DNA from 3 places in the Paenibacillus anseongensis genome. Region 3 is predicted to be linked to each of the others. Evidence: riboswitches for the same ligand, from Rfam matches in the RefSeq annotation. Region 3 holds a riboswitch; each other region holds the start of a gene.
The links. Region 3 has a riboswitch for ZMP and ZTP ahead of GON05_RS18670 (GNAT family N-acetyltransferase). Riboswitches for the same ligand answer to the same signal wherever they lie in the genome.
Positions count from the first base shown of each region.

Region 1: another riboswitch for ZMP and ZTP. It lies ahead of rpiB (ribose 5-phosphate isomerase B); the one in region 3 lies ahead of GON05_RS18670 (GNAT family N-acetyltransferase).
Region 2: another riboswitch for ZMP and ZTP. It lies ahead of GON05_RS34425 (bifunctional 5,10-methylenetetrahydrofolate dehydrogenase/5,10-methenyltetrahydrofolate cyclohydrolase); the one in region 3 lies ahead of GON05_RS18670 (GNAT family N-acetyltransferase).

Region 1 is NZ_WSEM01000007.1:157,607-163,467, reverse strand. It holds gene GON05_RS07800 (L-threonylcarbamoyladenylate synthase) at 1-272, shown strand, start outside; gene GON05_RS07795 (manganese efflux pump MntP) at 337-897, shown strand; gene GON05_RS07790 (low molecular weight protein arginine phosphatase) at 1,013-1,615, shown strand; ZMP/ZTP riboswitch at 1,673-1,753, shown strand; gene rpiB (ribose 5-phosphate isomerase B) at 1,856-2,314, shown strand; gene GON05_RS07780 (TIGR01440 family protein) at 2,326-2,931, shown strand; gene GON05_RS07775 (serine hydroxymethyltransferase) at 2,974-4,224, shown strand; gene GON05_RS07770 (MFS transporter) at 4,284-5,552, opposite strand; gene GON05_RS07765 (ABC transporter substrate-binding protein) at 5,734-5,861, shown strand, end outside.
Region 2 is NZ_WSEM01000037.1:23,412-29,272, forward strand. It holds gene GON05_RS34415 (TolB family protein) at 1-92, opposite strand, end outside; gene GON05_RS34420 (CBO0543 family protein) at 226-681, opposite strand; gene GON05_RS34425 (bifunctional 5,10-methylenetetrahydrofolate dehydrogenase/5,10-methenyltetrahydrofolate cyclohydrolase) at 776-1,627, opposite strand; ZMP/ZTP riboswitch at 1,684-1,762, opposite strand; gene GON05_RS34430 (GNAT family N-acetyltransferase) at 1,879-2,295, shown strand; gene GON05_RS34435 (GNAT family N-acetyltransferase) at 2,348-2,803, opposite strand; gene GON05_RS38935 (hypothetical protein) at 4,320-4,484, shown strand; gene GON05_RS34440 (nucleotidyltransferase domain-containing protein) at 5,283-5,861, opposite strand, start outside.
Region 3 is NZ_WSEM01000016.1:515,119-520,979, forward strand. It holds gene GON05_RS18660 (class I SAM-dependent methyltransferase) at 1-856, opposite strand, end outside; gene GON05_RS18665 (Gfo/Idh/MocA family protein) at 914-2,011, opposite strand; gene GON05_RS18670 (GNAT family N-acetyltransferase) at 2,085-3,161, opposite strand; ZMP/ZTP riboswitch at 3,211-3,290, opposite strand; gene GON05_RS18675 (CBO0543 family protein) at 3,363-3,848, opposite strand; gene GON05_RS18680 (alpha/beta hydrolase) at 3,950-4,906, opposite strand; partial or broken gene GON05_RS18685 (DUF2441 domain-containing protein) at 4,995-5,394, opposite strand; gene GON05_RS18690 (carboxylesterase family protein) at 5,375-5,861, opposite strand, start outside.

The DNA.
Region 1 (5,861 bases), on a different contig from region 3:
GTGACATTCAAGCCGCTAAAGAACGAGGGGAATCAACGGGAATTCTTACTTTTGAGGAAAGGGTTTTTCTGTTTGAAGCTGATTTGGTCATTGCCTGCGGCTCGTTAGCAGAACCAGAGAAGATTGCTCAGGAGCTTTACGCTGCATTAAGGCGATTTGATCAGCAAGGGATTGAATATATTGCTGCAGAAGGCTGCCCGGAAACGGGGATTGGTCAGGCCATTATGAACCGCCTGCGCAAGGCAGCCGGTCACCGGCTTGTACGTGTTTAGCTAGCATGATTCCCAGTTTGTCCGCATATCTTGGTTAAGAAAGCGGACAAGGGGGACAGCACTTATGCTCGTAACTGGTGTTGAATTTGGGCAGCTCATCACTATCTTCATCATGGCGATAGCTTTGGGTTTGGATGCTTTTTCCTTAGGGATCGGTATCGGCATGAAGGGGATTCGCTTATTGGATATTTTTAAAATAAGCATGGTGATCGGTATTTTTCATATCATAATGCCGTTAATGGGCATATTTATGGGACAATATGTCTCGCTTCTGCTTGGCAATGTGGCTACTGCCGCCGGCGGATGTTTGCTCATTCTTTTGGGCTCCCATATGGTGTATAGTTCGATCCGTGGAGAGGAAGCAACCTCTTTTGATCATAGATCTTTATGGGGGCTTACGATTTTTGCGCTTAGTGTAAGTATAGATTCGTTCTCAGTAGGTGTATCCTTAGGCATGTTTGCGACGGATATCCTGTTAACCGTGCTTGTATTTGGTTTGTTCGGAGCGCTACTCTCTGTAGCTGGTTTATTGGTTGGCAGACGGGTGAACGGCTGGGTTGGCGAATATGGCGAAGCGTTTGGCGGGCTAATTCTGCTCGCGTTTGGGATCAAGTTTTTGCTATGATACAATAGAGGCGGAGCAGGCTCTGCCTATGTTTACGAAGAAAGTTTTGTTACCACAAAACTCAGCCTACGCTTACGAAGAAAGTTTTGCTATGCAAAACTCTGAGGAGGGTCTCATGTTGCGAATTCTATTTGTCTGTACAGGAAATACGTGCCGCAGTCCATTAGCCGAAGGTTTGCTGCGTATCAGGGTGCACCAAGAAGGACTTGCGGCAGAAGTTCGTTCAGCTGGCGTATCCGCGATGACGGGCGCTTCGATCTCCCGAAATAGTGCGACACTGCTGCAGGAGGCAGGGTTCAAAGAGCCCATTCGTTCACTAGCGATTCAGGAGTCTGAGGTGAAGTGGGCTGATCTCATTTTGACAATGACGATGGGGCATAAACGTTCAGTTATTCAGCGGTATCCGGGCGCCATTGATAAGATTTTTACACTCAAAGAATATGTAGAGGACGATCAGCGTATCCTTCAAGCGATTGAGGAGAGAGAGAAGTTGGTCACGGAGCTTCAGCTTAAGCAGGCTCTTTCACAAACAGTAACCGTTGAAGAACGAAATCGGATTTATCTGTTGGAAGATGCCATTCCGGATTACGATATTTCTGACCCGTTCGGAGGCCCTATAGAGGTTTACCGGCAAACAGCGAATGAAATCAGCGGGAGTTTAGATAAATTGGTTAAAAAGCTGCGCGAGCGGAAAGAGGATTCGCAGTCTGGGAAATGATTTGCGAAAGACATCTTTACACCTCGTGCATAATGCGATAAGATGGATTTATCAAGCAAGACTCAATGTAACTGGCGACGAGTGGGAGTAACCACAATGGAGCATTGAGCTATACGGCCGGTCGCCTGGGCAAAAGAGCAACGCGCTATTTCAGCGTGTCCGCTCTTTTTTTCGTTTTCTGGTGGACTTTGGGATATAATAGAAGGGTCGAATTCGAACAAGCAAAGGAGCGTTCTATCCATGAAAATTGCGTTAGGTGCGGATCATGCAGGCTATCGTTTGAAAGATGTTATTATTCCTTTTATTGAATCCTTGGGCCATCAGGTCATAGATTATGGATGCAGCTGTGCAGATTCCGTTGATTATCCGGATTATGCGCTGAAGGTTTGTGAAGATGTGGTTTCCGGGGAAGCAGACAAAGGAATTCTGATCTGTGGAACAGGCATCGGGATGTCGATCGCTGCGAATAAGGTTCCAGGCATCCGTTGCGCGCTGGTTCATGATCTATTTTCTGCTAAAGCCACACGGGAGCACAATGATACGAATGTACTTGCTTTAGGCGAGCGTGTCATCGGACCGGGTGTTGCCGAGGAAATCGTGAAAATTTGGCTGGAAACAGAGTTTTCCCAAGGTGTCCGTCACCAGAACCGCATTAACAAGGTGCAAAGCATCGAAGATCGCTTCGCGATTCATCCATAAGGGTGGCCACCATGACAAATTCCATACTTCACACGATTGCAGAAGATTTGGAAGCAAATCTTCGCGAGTTGGTAAAGGTGGGCAATCTACGGCCAGGTCACATTCTGGTCATTGGTACAAGCACGAGTGAGATTCTCGGTCATCGGATTGGGACGTCGGGGACGTTGGATGCAGCGCGGCCGATTTTTGAAACGGCGCAGCGCATTAGCCGCGAGTTCGGTTTGCACTTGGCTTTTCAGTGCTGCGAACATTTGAACCGCGCGCTTGTCATCGAGGAAGATCTCTTCGCGATTTCCCCTCAGCTTGAGCCTGTGTCGGTGATTCCCGTGCCAAAAGCCGGCGGTTCTATGGCCTCCTACGCCTACCGCCACTTCACAAAGCCCATAGTTGTCGAGACGATCCAAGCGCATGCCGGGATCGATATTGGCAGTACGCTGATCGGGATGCATTTGCGGCGGGTTGCTGTGCCAGCACGGCCGCCCGTGCGGAATATGGGTCATGCCTATGTGACCATGGCTTTTACACGGCCTAAATTGATTGGCGGAACAAGAGCTGTCTACACACCTGAGGCTGCCGAGCAGCTCTATCAGCAAGCCGCGCCAGATGCGGATTGCTAGGTTAACTTATAGATATAAATTATCTTTTAGGAGGAATTCCATATGACAAACTTTCTAAGTAAACAAGATCCAAAAATCGTAGAAGCTATGAACCTAGAACTTGGTCGTCAACGCGACAAAATTGAGCTTATCGCTTCTGAAAACATCGTTAGCCAAGCTGTGCTTGAAGCGATGGGTACAGTACTGACTAACAAATACGCAGAAGGTTACCCAGGCAAAAGATACTACGGCGGCTGCGAATACGTAGATATCGTAGAAGATATCGCTCGCGACCGCGCGAAAGAGCTTTTCGGAGCTGAACATGCGAACGTTCAACCGCACTCTGGTGCACAAGCGAATATGGCTGTATACTTGGCAGCTCTTAACCCTGGCGACACTGTTCTGGGTATGAACCTGGCACACGGCGGTCACTTAACACATGGCAGCCCTGTTAATGCTTCCGGTATTCTTTACAACTTCGTGGCTTACGGTGTAAGTGAAAAAGATTTCCGCATCGACTACGACGATGTTCGTAAAGCGGCTTTCAAACATAAGCCTCGCATGTTAGTTGCTGGCGCAAGTGCTTACCCGCGCACGATTGATTTCGAAGCACTAGCATCCATCGCTAACGATGTAGGCGCATTGTTCTTCGTTGACATGGCGCATATTGCCGGTCTAGTTGCTGCTGGCTTGCACCCGAACCCAGTGCCGCATGCACATTTCGTTACAACTACAACGCACAAAACGCTTCGCGGTCCTCGCGGCGGTATGATTCTTACGCGCAAAGCTTGGGCAGCTGCGATTGATAAAGCTGTATTCCCTGGTTCCCAAGGCGGTCCTTTGATGCATACGATTGCTGCAAAAGCCGTTTCCTTCGGTGAAGCTCTGCAACCGGAATTCAAAACTTACGGTCAAAACGTCATCGACAACGCGCAAGCATTGGCGACTGCATTGACAGCTGAAGGCATTAACCTTGTTTCCGGCGGTACGGATAACCACTTGATGCTGGTTGATCTGCGCAACCTGAACATCACAGGTAAAGATGCTGAGCACGTACTTGACGAGATTGGTATCACAGCGAACAAAAACGCGATTCCTTTCGACCCAACAAGCCCGTTCATCACAAGCGGTATCCGTTTGGGCACACCGGCTGTAACATCCCGCGGCATGGGCGTAGAAGCGATGCAAACAATCGCGAAAGTGATTGCAATTACATTGAAAAGCCCGAAAGATGAGGCTGTTCTTGAGAAAGCTCGCGGCATGGTGAAAGATTTGACGGCGCAATATCCGTTGTACGCAGGTTTAACTTACTAATCAAAATAGAAAGGGCTGTACCAGAAGGTCGTCTAAGACCTCTTGGTACAGCCCTTTTTTTATACTGCCGCATGATGTACCTTCTGCTCTGCTTCCTTCAGGCTCGGCAGAATGGTCGCCATCAAGCCAATGCCCGCGACGCCGGTTAGCAGAATAAACAGCGCCATGGCCCCGGATGGCAGAAAACCGCCGATGATCATGTTTAGTCCGCTAAGCATAATGGCAACGCGGTTCGTCATGCTGCTGAGCGCCATATAGGAGCTGCGGGCGTGATCGGGAACAAGCTGTACAAGCAGCGCTTGTTTTATAGGCACATAGGTCAGCTCACCTATGGTGGCAACAAGCATTAGCAGCATGAGCATGATCGGTTGACTACCGAATACGAGATATGTATAGCCGGCTACGTTCAGAAACATGGCGAACAGCATCATCCTGGTGTCGGAGTTTCCCTTGAGCAGCCGCCCAACAAAGAGGGAGAGCAGCACGACGGCGAGTGTATTCTCTGTGCGTAGAACGCCAACGAGAGGCAGACCGTCGATGGTGGCGGACATACCGGGAAACCAAGGCGTGTGATGAATATCTTGAGCGAGCCGGATGCCGATATACCCGTTTAAATTCATTTCTACGGATACGATGAGCACACTCGAGATTAGATAAATGAGGAATCTGCGGTCGCTCAGCACCTCTTTATAACGGTGATACATCGAGATACGTTTAGAAGGGTGCGCTTCTTCCTCCCCGCTAGTCACCTCGGCCGGCATCGTTTCTGTCATGAAAAAGGCGGTCACCAGCAGCGCAACAAGTGACATTCCGCTAGCAACGAACAAAAGCTCAAAGAGATAGTCGCTAAAGAAGAAACCGCCGATCATCCCTGCAACGGAAATGGCCAGGTTATTGGACCAATAATTTATCCGATAGATGGCTTTACGGGTATCAGGTCCTGATACATCAATCAGCATGGCCTCAACAGCAGGTTTGCTTAGGCCCCAAGAGGCCGTACTGATCACTGTCATGATGAGCGTCAGTGCTGCGGAATGCCAGATTGGCGAATTAGCGAAGGTCATGATCGTATAAGCCAGAAGGGCAACGCCTTCCCCGATAAGCATCATTTTTTTGCGGCCGACCCGGTCTGCGTAATGACCACCGATCGTGGCGCTGATTAGAGCCACAGCAATGGAGATAGTTGTCGCTGTGCCGGCGATGGTTGTGCCGAGTGTACGTGCAAAGTAAATCGACATGAATGGAATAACCATATTGCTGAGGATGTTGGTCAGAAAGCTTAGAGCAATGCGCAGTCGCACATTAGGATGGAATTGAAAGAATGTCATGCGCCATCACCTGTTTCCTAGTGTCGTCAATTTCTGTTCCCCCATCATAACAAATGACAATGAGTTAAAAAGTGTACAGAGCTTTGGAAAACTTTCACCTTTTATCCCTCCTGCAGGCTGTTGACGAAATGGCAAGGCGCAACTATACTCTTTGGTAATTCGTGTAAAGGAGGGGACTTTCATGCAGCTTGCCTTACAATATGCGCAGTTGAAAACATCAGTAACGCGTGTTTTACAGATCCCCCACACGTATATGGACGTGCCAGTCTCCGTAGAAGAAATTGCCGGTTACCTGTATTGTACGGAGCG
Region 2 (5,861 bases), on a different contig from region 3:
GCAGCTTGTATAGATTGCCTTGGTTCAGCAAATCCGACATTTGCGCATAAAACTGAAAACACCAGGCTAATGAACAACATTTTAATTTTCATTGGTTGCCCCCTTTTCAAATCGTTCAGAAATATTTTTAGCAGGTTGATCCAAATTATTCCTCAAGGAAGAACAGCAAAAAAACGCCTAACAACTCCCTATGACCACTGGCCAGAAGAGCAAATTAAGCGTTTTTCATTTCCAATAACCGTACCTTACCAAAAGCCTGTAATACAAATAGACTAGGCTATAAGCAAGTATATAGGATACAAAGGTCCAACCTATATTCCAATGATTGCTGTATTCTACTTTCCCAAAAATAAACGCCAAATATTCCAGCGCAGTCGTAGCCAAGCAAAAACAGCCTATTTTCAAAAGCGCATGCTGATTATTTTTTCGAATCCAATAAATCATATAGCCGGCCATAATGGGATAAAGCCCAATATCAAGCGGCAGTGCTGAAAGTGTCTCATCATTCTCAATCAATGGGGTAAAATCCCAAAAATCCAAATGATACCCTGTATCATTGATTAAGCTAGATATCGTGACCGTTATTGGAAAGATTAGAAACACAATAATTCGGGACTTCCTGTACAGATAAATGCCAAACACCCAGGGGATGAGAAAGCCTGCAATAATGTTAAATAACATGATGTTCACCTCTTTACTCTAGATCCCCTAGTATGACCAGTTGTCGGTGAAAATATGATGTTTACAAAACGTTGCAGGCACAGGTGCTCTACACTTATCGCTTGTTTGCTATGTTTTCAGCCGCATCGACCGTATGTTTGAGCAAGGTTGCAATGGTCACTGGACCAACCCCGGCAGGAACGGGTGTAATGGCCGAAGCCACCTCCCAACAAGCGTCATAATCAACATCGCCTATGTTTCCAGGATTGTAACCTGCATCTAAGACAATTGCGCCTGGTTTTAGCCAATCGCCTTGAACAAATCGAGGTTTACCCACAGCAGCTACAACAATATCTCCCAGACGAACGATATCGGCCAAATTCGCTGTTTTCGAGTGGCAGGTCGTAACGGTTGCGTTCTTATTTAGCAGCATCATAGAGACAGGCTTGCCGAGAATTGGACTTCTTCCAATGACAACAGCATGTTTGCCTTCGACCGGAATTTCATAATAGTCTAAAATAGCCATAATCGCCGCCGGCGTACAGGATGGGAACTCGGCAAATCCAAAAGCATTTTGAGCAAATCCCAACGTCGTGACGCCATCGACATCTTTATCGATATGAATCGCCTCAAAAGCTGCCCTTTCATCAATATGCTTCGGGACCGGGTGCTGCAACAAGATCCCATGCACGCTGTTGTCATCATTAAGCTTGTTAATTGCTGCAATTAACTCCTCTGTAGTCGTGTGTTCAGGAAGAACAACACGAATAGATTGAATCCCCAGTCGCTTGCACGCGTTTCCTTTCATCCGTACGTAAGTCGCTGAAGCAGGATCGTCGCCGACCAACACGGTCGCTAGACAAGGAACGATGCCTTGATCGGACAAGTTTTTGATTCTGTTGCTCAGTGATGCCTTCATGGCGTCTGCGACCCGGTTACCATCCAAGATTAATGTTTCTGCTGACATTTCAATCATCCCTTTTGAGTAAATTTGAAACGCAAAAAGGTAAGGGGATCTCCCCTTACCTCTGCCCAGGCGTACGGCTGATTATCTATGTGCTCCCTCATGGTTCCCCATGTTCCGCCAGTCACACACAGTTACTTGTATGAAAATATAATAACAACTATAGCGATAGTTTTCAATGCTCTCTTCCAATTTGCCTGCAAGAATAGGATAATCAAATGGAGTTAAACCTTGTGTCAAAGGAGAATTAATTGATGTCCATTATTCGGGAAATGACCATTGAGGATTATGATCAGGCCTTTATACTCTGGAGTCAAATTGAGGGTCTTGTCTTAAGTGAGGCGGATTCAAAACCTAATATCGCAAGCTATCTGCAGCGAAATCAAGGATTTTGTTTCGTATGCGAAGCGGACAATCAGGTGGTTGGAACTATTTTGGCTGGGCACGATGGCAGAAGAGGATTTATCTATCATCTAGCTGTGAATCCAGAATATCGCAAACAAAGGATCGGTCATCGTCTTGTAGAAGCGAGTCTTGCGCAGTTAAGAGAAATAGGCATTGAGAAATGTCACATTTTTGTACTCGAAAATAATGATTTGGGCCATTCTTTCTGGACGGCTGCAGGTTGGGAAAAAAGAAGCGGATTTTTGGTTTATTCGAAAACCCCTTGAAGCGGCGAAAAAAAAAGGCTGTCCAGACCTGTTGGTCCAGCAGCCTTTTTTTCTATAATTTCAAAGTCATAAATGAACTAAGCGGGTCTTCTGTGTAATCCGCAAACGGCTGGCAATACTCGAACCCGGATTTTTCATACAGTTTTCTTGCCGGCTCGAAGGCTTCAAAGGAGCCAGTTTCCAGACTTAAACGCTGATAACCACGTCGCTTGGCTTCCCCGATGATGTGCTCAAGAAGCTGTTTCGCAACCCCTTTTCTAAGATGTGCAGAAGAAGTTCGCATGGATTTTATCTCACCGTGTCCGGGTTCAAGTTCTTTCATTGCGCCGCAGCCTGCTAATTGCCCTTGGTCCCAGGCACTCCAGAACGTAACTTCCGGTTTTTTGAGCCCATCAATATTCAGGGCATGCATGCTTTCCGGTGGTGAAAGCTCTGACATTCCTTTCAGATGCTCCAGAATTAATCCCCTTACCTCAGGACCCGTTAAATCATCAACCTTAATATCCAACACAGCCATCGTGAATCTCTCCTTCTCATTACTCTCTATTTCTAAGTTATATTTTACATGAATTCGCCTAAGGTCAAAACCTTTTTTGTAAAGGAAATTTTAAGTGAAAACCTAACGGATTAAACACCGAAAACCTAACCGACTAAACATCGAAACCTAACCGACTAAACATCGAAACCTAACCGACTAAACACCGGCAAGCTTGATGTTAAGACTCTTCGCACCGTCCCATCACACTACTCACCAGATCAGCCAACTCCGCCTCACCTGTCAAAGACAAATTATACTGGAGCGGCTGGCGGGGCCTCCCCGGGACCAGGGCCTGAAGCCGAGGTTGAGGCTCGGCCTTATGGAACTACAGGGCGCTATTTCTGCGAAATGAGCCCTTTTACGCATGGGAGGGGAACTACGGGCCCTTATTTCAACGGATTAGGCTGAATGTCAGCCAAAAACATTGAAATAAAGCCCTGTAGTTCCCCACAACTTTGAAATGGACCGATAGGGCAGAAATAGTGCCCTCAGGTTCCGCTATGAGATGCAAAGAGCGAGTATGGTGGGCAGCCTCTGCACTTAGGAACTGGAGCGGCTGCCGGCCGTCATTGCCAACCGTTGGGTAAGGCGGAGCTATCGGGGCCGGTCCCGGGACCAGGGCTCGAGGCCGAGGTTGAGACTCGGTCTAGGGGAACTAAGGGGCGCTATTTCTGCGAAATGAGCCATTTTACGCACGAAGGGGAACTACGGTCCCTTATTTCAACGGATTAGGCTGAAAGTCAGCCAAAAACGTTGAAATAAAGCCCTATAGTTCCCCACAACTTTGAAATGGACCGATAGGGCAGAAATAGCGCCCTCAGGTTCCGCTATGAGATATATGCTGTGCAACGACAATCCACTAAGCCGCCCCAAACTACGGTAGATGAAAAACTACCGTTAATCTTCCCTGCTCAGTAGCAGGGAACGAAATAACGGTAGAAGTTCCAGCTAAATCATCGGTAGGAGATGACAATTGGCTATACTTGGCATAATTAACGCCAATAAATCCAGCTACTTAGGAAAAAGTGGAACAATCGCAGCAAATAGCAGGAGGAATCGGCGTTAAAGCTTAGCAATCGCCTGTACCTCACCGACAAGCGCCGCAAAAGAAGCAATCGCTCTCGTTAAATCCGCGCGATCGGCTGTCATGCAATTAAAGCCAACTCCCCGTTGTATTTTTTACAACATACAGATTTTTTTTCGCTGCAATCTCATCTTCATTGCACAAAATACAATCATTTGAACCCGAAATGACAAAAAAGTGCCCATTTCATGCGAAATGGTTGTATAAACTACAACATAGACGAGTAAAAAGCCAGATAGACCCCCATTTGGTTGTACAAACTGCAATATAGTGCAGTGTGGCACCAAGGAGTAATTCCCCACAACTTTGAAATGGACCGATAAGGCAGAAATAGCGCCCTCAGATTCCGCTATGTGATGCAAACAGTCAGTAAGATGGGCAGCCTCTTCACTTTGACCGAAAATGCGGCCATTGCTTCGAGCGGACAATCCACTAAGCCGCCCGCAAGCTATCGTAGATGGAAAAACTACCGTTAATCTTCCCTGCTCAGTAGCAGGGAACGAAATAACGGTAGAAGCTCCAGTTAAATCATCGATAGGAGATGAGAATTGGTTATACTTGGCATAATTAACGCCAATAAATCCAGCTACTGTGAAAAAACGTGGAACAATAGCAGCACATAGCAGGTGGAATCGGCGTTAAAGCTTAGCAATCGCCTGTACCTCACCGGCAAGCGCCGCAAAAGAAGCAATCGCCCGCGTTAAATCCGCGCGATCGGCCGTCATGCAATTAAAGCCAACTCCCCGTTGTATTTTTTACAACATACAGACGCTTTTTACGCTGCAATCTCATCTTCATTGCACAGAATACAATCATTTGACCCCGAAATGACAATAAAGTGCCCATTTCATGCGAAATGGTTGTATAAACTACAACATAGACGAGTAAAAAGCCAGATAGACCCCCATTTGGTTGTACAAACTGCAATATAGTGCAGTGTGGCACCAAGGAGTAATTCCCCACAACTTTGAAATGGACCAATAAGGCAGAATTAGCGCCCTCAGGTTCTGCTATGTGATGCAAGCAGTCAGTATGGTGGGAAGCCTCTTCACTTTGACCGAAAATGCTGCCATTGCTTCGAACGGACGATCCACTAAGCCGCCCCAAGCTATCGTAGATGGAAAAACTACCGTTAATCTTCCCTGCTCAGTAGCAGGGAACGAAATAACGGTAGAAGCTCCAGCTAAATCATAGATAGGAGACGAGAATTGGTTATACTTGGCATAATTAACGCCAATAAATCCAGCTACTTAGGAAAAAAGTGGAACAATCGCAGCAACTAGCAGGAGGAATCGGCGCTAAGCGATAGTAATCTGCCTCATCCTCGAAGTTGCTCGGTTGGTTTCGCCGGGCCTAGCCGCTCCGCTACCCAGCAATCGCCTGCACCTCACTGGCAAGCGCCGCAAAAGAAGCAATCGCCCTCGTTAAATCCGCGCGATCGGCCGTCAGGCAAGCGAATCCCTCCTGGATTCGCTTCTCGAAATCAACAGGTGCTGCTGCAAATTGGCTGCACTGGGCGACGGCTCCTTTTTCGTTCAGCAAATACTGCCCATTGCACGCGAACAATACTTGAACGAGGCAGCTTACCGTTCGAAAGAGATGCCCTGCTGCGTAAGAAACATCGTTACGCCCCAAAGCCTTTTTAGCGTTAGCGATGGAAAAATCAGCTTCCCACATAAATTTCGCGAGGGACGCTTGCCGCAGCGCTTCCGGGTACGGCACGGTCTTCGCCTTCATTTCAGCGACGAGACCCTCCGGATCCCAGAGCGGCCGGCAGCGCGCGACTTCTCCCATGTAGATCGATGTGCAGAAGCCATGCGGATGGCCTGGCTGATAATGTATATCGATCCGGCCGTGCCGGCAATCCTCAATGATGCTTGACACTTTCGCGGCATCCCGATACAGCACATCCAAGGGAAAACCGCCGCTGCTAAGCCAGCCGCC
Region 3 (5,861 bases):
CTTTCGTGGCTTGCAGCGAGAATGTGAGGGGAATATGGTTAGCGGCGTTTTTCCATCGCCACCATCCGTCCTCGCCTTGTGCCATGAAAGGGAATCGTTGGTTGTTCCCATACGGAAACTCATGGAGATAATCCAATCGCAGGTCGGCAGCAATCAAGGCATTCACTATATTGCTGAAACTGTAGCTCCAGACATATTCAACCCCCTGCTGATTGGCCGCTGGATCAGAATGTGGAACAATTCCCTCAATTCGAAGGGGCTCTTCCGTGTGAAAGTAAGGATAGCGTGTGAGCAATTCGGTCACATCGGCAGCATCATCAAAGACATTAAGAAACGGATGCTCCTCCTGTAAGTACAATATCCCGCCAGGTTTGAGGAAATGCGCGATAATCTTCGCCCACCGATCAAGATCTGAGAGCCAAAACAAGACACCACCCGATGTAAAAACGATATCGAACTTATCCTCGAGCACCTTAGGCAGTTCGTAAATGTCCGAGCAGAGAAAACGCGCATCTAACCCAGTTTCCTTGGTCAAGCGTTCGGCGAGTGCAATCGCATCCTCGGAGAAATCTACCCCAGTAACTTGTGCTCCGAGACGAGCCCAGGAGAGCGTATCTAAACCAAAGTGACACTGAAGGTGTAGCAGCATCTTACCGGAAACATCGCCGAGTTCCGCTCGTTCGATTGGGGTCAAGGTAATCTTGCCTGCCTTAAACCCGGCGATATCGTATCTTGCGGCATTGACAGCTGTACGGGTATTCCAGTGTTCGCGGTTCCGTTCCGTATAATCAGTCATAGCGTCTCGCTCCTCTGACGTCCTGTCTTGTGCTGGCAGCAGCCAACTTGTATAAAACAAAGATATACGGATAGCTCGTTCAAATATGCCTGTTCTTACTTCCTAATACCCGTTCATTTAGGAGGAAACATTTACAGCGCCTTGCGCCCAAGGCTGAGTTGTTGTCGTTAACTCTTCTCCCGACTCGATGGCCGCCTGCATCATAATAGACAAATAATGATCCTGCATGGCCTCTTCCAACCCATAGCACTCCGACCCACCTTGTAGATAGTCCGCCATCTTACTTAAACTCGTAGCGATAGCAATCTCATCGTCAGATAATCGACTGGGAACAAATGGATTTTCATATACCCATTCATCATTAGCTATAATGCCTCGGTGATAATAGCCTTCAAGGTTCCCGTTATGGCCAGTATCCATTCTTCGAAGATCACCGTATATCGGTGTTTTGAAATCCTGTAAATACCGGAACGTTTCGTCTGTTAGTTCTCCCCGGTTTCCACGAACGAGTATACGATTTTTGCGAACCCAAGAAAAATACTGATCTCCTGTAAAATCAAACAGTGCCAGCTTATTTCCGAAGGAAAGCGTAACGATATCCTGGACAGTATCAGCCATGACTTCACTTTCAGGAGGTCCATTACGCCCAGGGCCTTTCACCAGACTCGACGTAAATCTCTGTCCCCGGATGACGGCATTCTCGAAATCAATGCCAAGCAGCTTTCGTATCAAACTGATACCATGATAACCGTGCGCAGCTGAGACTTGCGCTTGAGAAATGTCGCCAAGTTTGCCGGATCTCACAAAAGCAATACGCGCAGCATGCATCGGCTGATACAAGTATTGTTCAGCTACTTGTACGCGTCCTTTCAGCTTTTTCAGCGATTCGTACAAGTCGATCATGGCCGGAATATCCTTAGCCGGAGGCGTCTCTGTCAATACGGGAATTCCCCGCTCGGCCAGTTCCAGTGTGCAGACGGGCGCTGCCTCCCATGGAACGCATACGACCGCGAACTGAAGTGACCCGCTTGAAGCGAAAGACTCCATATCCCGATAGGTTTTCACACCCCACTCCTTCTCAATCTCCTTCCCGCGTTCCTCGTCACGGACTAGCATTGCACGGACCGCGAAATGCTTGGGCAGCGCTTTGGCAATCCGCAAATAAAAATCGGCTCTCCACCCTCTGCCGACAATACCGAATTCTATTAAAGACATGACCGTTCTCCTCGCTTTCGTTAAATGCCACTAAGATAATAGGAAAGTTACATGTTTTACTAGATTTATTTTACTAAAGGATTTGCCGTTCATACAAGTGCGCGGCCCATCCTTGCGCCTTATAGCGTCCACAAAACGCGAATCCTTCACGGGTATAATACCTATTGAGTGCTGCGTTATCAGCCATACAATCTAGGCGTATCCAAGATTTCCCTTGTTCTTTGATATAGCTTTCCGCCCAATTGAGCAGCCGCGTACCAATGCCCATGCCTGGATAGTCCCGAGAGACCGCCAATCGATGTACATAGCCAGCATTTTCATGATGCTGCTCTCCCCAGATCTCTTCGTCCCTCCATTGAATGGAAAAGCAGCCGACGGGCACTCCATCCATGTGCGCCACAAAAAACTCATCCTGCTGGATCAAATCGAACACATACGCTTGTGAAAACCTCTCCTCGCGCCACTGTATAAAGCCCTGCGTCCGCTCAATCCACCTTGCGGCATGTACCAAAAGCTCTCGCACCGACTCTGTATCTGCCAGTTTTGCTCTGCGAATGTCCAGCTTGCCCTGCCAGCGGTACTCCAACCGTGCTGCCGTTTCCATCGCCAATGCTTCACCGGACAACCTTGCTACAACATGTAACGCCGCATCAAATCCTGCTGTTACACCGCCGGACATGACAATTCTTCCGTTATCAACATAGCGAACATTCTTCACAACCGTCGAACCAGGAGAAAGCATGCCTTGTAAAAGGTCGTACGCCATCCGATTCGTTGTCACGCGAAGCCCCTCCAATAAATCCGCTTTCGCCAGCAGCAAGGCTCCAGTACATATTGAAAGAACAATTTCAGCGTTGTTCGCCGCCTCACGCAACCAATTGATCATTCGTACATTGTTTATTTCTGTGCGAGCTCCCCACCCTCCAGGCACGATGAGAATATCAATGGCAGGGCAAGTTTCAAAACTAAATTGTGGCGTGATCGTGATGCCGCTAACGGTTGTCAACGGGGTTTCCTTTTCGGCTACTGTAAACACCTGGAAATGGCTGTCCAAGTACCCAGCCACCCCAAATACATCATGTGGACCAGTAAAATCCAACGTATCCACCTTATCGTACAGCACAACTCCGACATGCCTTGTCCTCTTCATCGACATCATCTCCTCAGAAATAAAAAGAGCACTTGACCCAATGGATCAAACGCTCTGCCCAGGCGATCGGCTATATGCCATATGCGCTCCCCCGTAGTCCTCTACGTTTCGCCAGTTACGCATACCATAATTTCCCTTTATTATACAAAGGAAAAATGAAGGCGTCTAGATGATGAAGAAGATAATTTTCAGCCTAACCAATCATTGAATTGGAACTTTGAATATGACTAATAATCCAATAGCGAATAGTATGGAAATCGCATACGTAAGTATTGGCCGACTAAAATGTAAACGAAGCATTGGGAACGTGATGATATTGAACACGACGGAATACAGCATGGTCCAGCCATGAAAATGTTTGATCGCTCCTGTAAACATGTAGATGACCTCAATGAGGGAATAAATGACGACCCATAATCCTATCCATAATGCTGCCTTCGCAATTCCTTTGGGGTATAAACCAAGAAATATCAGCGTTGTAGCTGCAAATGCAACCAAACAACATATTTCAGTCCCTATGGTACTATCAATTGGCGGCTTGGGTTGGTGCTGCCATAGCGGGTAATCTTTTGTCAGCAGAACATAAAATACGTCTCCAAGCAAGAAATATAACATTGTTGCATGATATTTTTGCCAATTTCTCCAGTCTCCCCAACGCCATGCCGAAAGGACAGATATAACAGCCATAGCAATGAAAATCATTCGAATACCCCATAACATTGCATCGTTTAGCTTTTATAGTCCCCTGATCCATTTATAGGTATTCAGATTTCCAGAACGTCCGATTATCATGCGGTCCTCTCCCTTTCACGAATCCATGCATTTGCAAGCAGAATAGCCCCTCTAGCTGCAGTTGTGTCCGCTAAGTCGTTGAGCATAACGAAATCATGGATTGTGCCTTGGAAACGTACAGCTGTTACCCGAACCCCGGCTTCTCTCAGTTTATTCGCATAGGCTTCTCCTTCATCCCTTAGTACATCTGCTTCAGCCGTAATCACAAGTGCTTCCGGAAGTCCTTTCAGTTGTTCTATGGAAGCTCTTAATGGTGAGGCGGTAATTTCCGCTCTTTCTCCTGGATCAGTTGTATACTGGTCCCAGAACCATTTCATAGCATCCTGGCGAAGGAAATATCCTGTTGAAAAATCTTCATAAGATTCCGTCTCAAACGATGCATCAGTGACTGGATAAAAGAGTACCTGCTTGCGGATCCGAGGGCCGCCGCGCTCCTTGGCCATTAAAGTAATGGCAGCACTCATGTTACCACCGACACTATCCCCTGCAACTGTAATATGGTCTGATTGCAATCCCTTTTCTTTGCCATGCTCGGCAACCCATTCGAGCGCGGTAAAAACTTCCTCAATCGCAACAGGGTATCTGGCTTCCGGCGACAGGCTATAGTTTGTAAAAACAACCGCGGATTGAGACCCTACCGCTAATTCTCGAATTAATCGGTCGTGCGTATGGACATTTCCGAAGACCCAGCCTGCGCCGTGGGTGTAGAGAATCACAGGTAGAGAATCCGAAATGTTTTGTGGACGAAAAATGGTTAGAGAGATGTCCCCTTTGGGCCCTCCCGGAATGGTTACATTCTCGACGTCAACAGGCGGCTTTGCTATGGGGCCGTCTTGAACTTCGTCAACGGCTTCCCTTCCTTTCTTCGGTCCTAAATCAAAAAGAAATGGTGGATTAACTGTAGCTTCTACGAAATCTTGAGCGGCTTGTTCAAGTACGATTTTCTTCTTCATTTTGGAACCACCTTTCATTTGGTTTCATTTTGTGGTCCCAATTTATTAACCAATTTGAGGGGAAATTAATCTGTTTGTTTGTAAATCCTTAAGCGGTGAACTCATCGATTATTTCAATAACTTCAATTTTTCCATTAATCAAAAGCTCCGGAAGTTCGTTGCTCACATTCCCCTTCCAGTATTCTCTAGCTTGTTCAATTTTTAACTAGCGCTTCTCTAATAGCTCTAATTGTTTGCCCTACATACTTAACAGCTACTTCCGCATTTTCTTTATCAAGTTTCAAGCCATCATTTGTGTAATGATCATTGAGAATTTGAATAAAATCTTCGCCTTTGGCATTTAATTGTTCTTTTTCAAAAAAGAAACGGTACAATGTGTTTTTCTGGTCATGATCAAAATAGATCACTTGCCCAAGAGTCATCTTATTCCTAGTAACAATGTGATAAACATCCAAAACATTCATTCTCCTATCCTCCGAATGGTTCATTTCTTTTATGTTTCAAAAGCCAAGTGTATAATTCTTGATTGTTATACGTTTCTTCCATGACTTTATGGCTGTGACCCAGCTCGGAGTAGTATGTAGCTTTGATGTTTCCACCTATCTTTGTTATCGATCTAACCATATCTTCTGTCCCGGATACTCGAACAACATCATCGTCCACACAATGAAATGCCCAAATGGGTATATCCTTTAGTAAATTAGCCTGTCCCGGCTCAAACCACCCTGAAATTGGCACTACAGCTGAAAAAAGTTCAGGAGCTCTTGAAGCAAAATCCCATGTTCCGTTTCCGCCCATACTAAATCCAGTTAAGTAAACTCTCTCAGCATCTACAGGGTAATTCATGATCATTTCGTCAACCAGAGCCTTCACGCAATGGAATTCTTCTACCCAATTTGAGTCTGTGGGGCACTGCGGCGTAACGATAATAAAAGGAAAATCGCTTTTCCCTTCT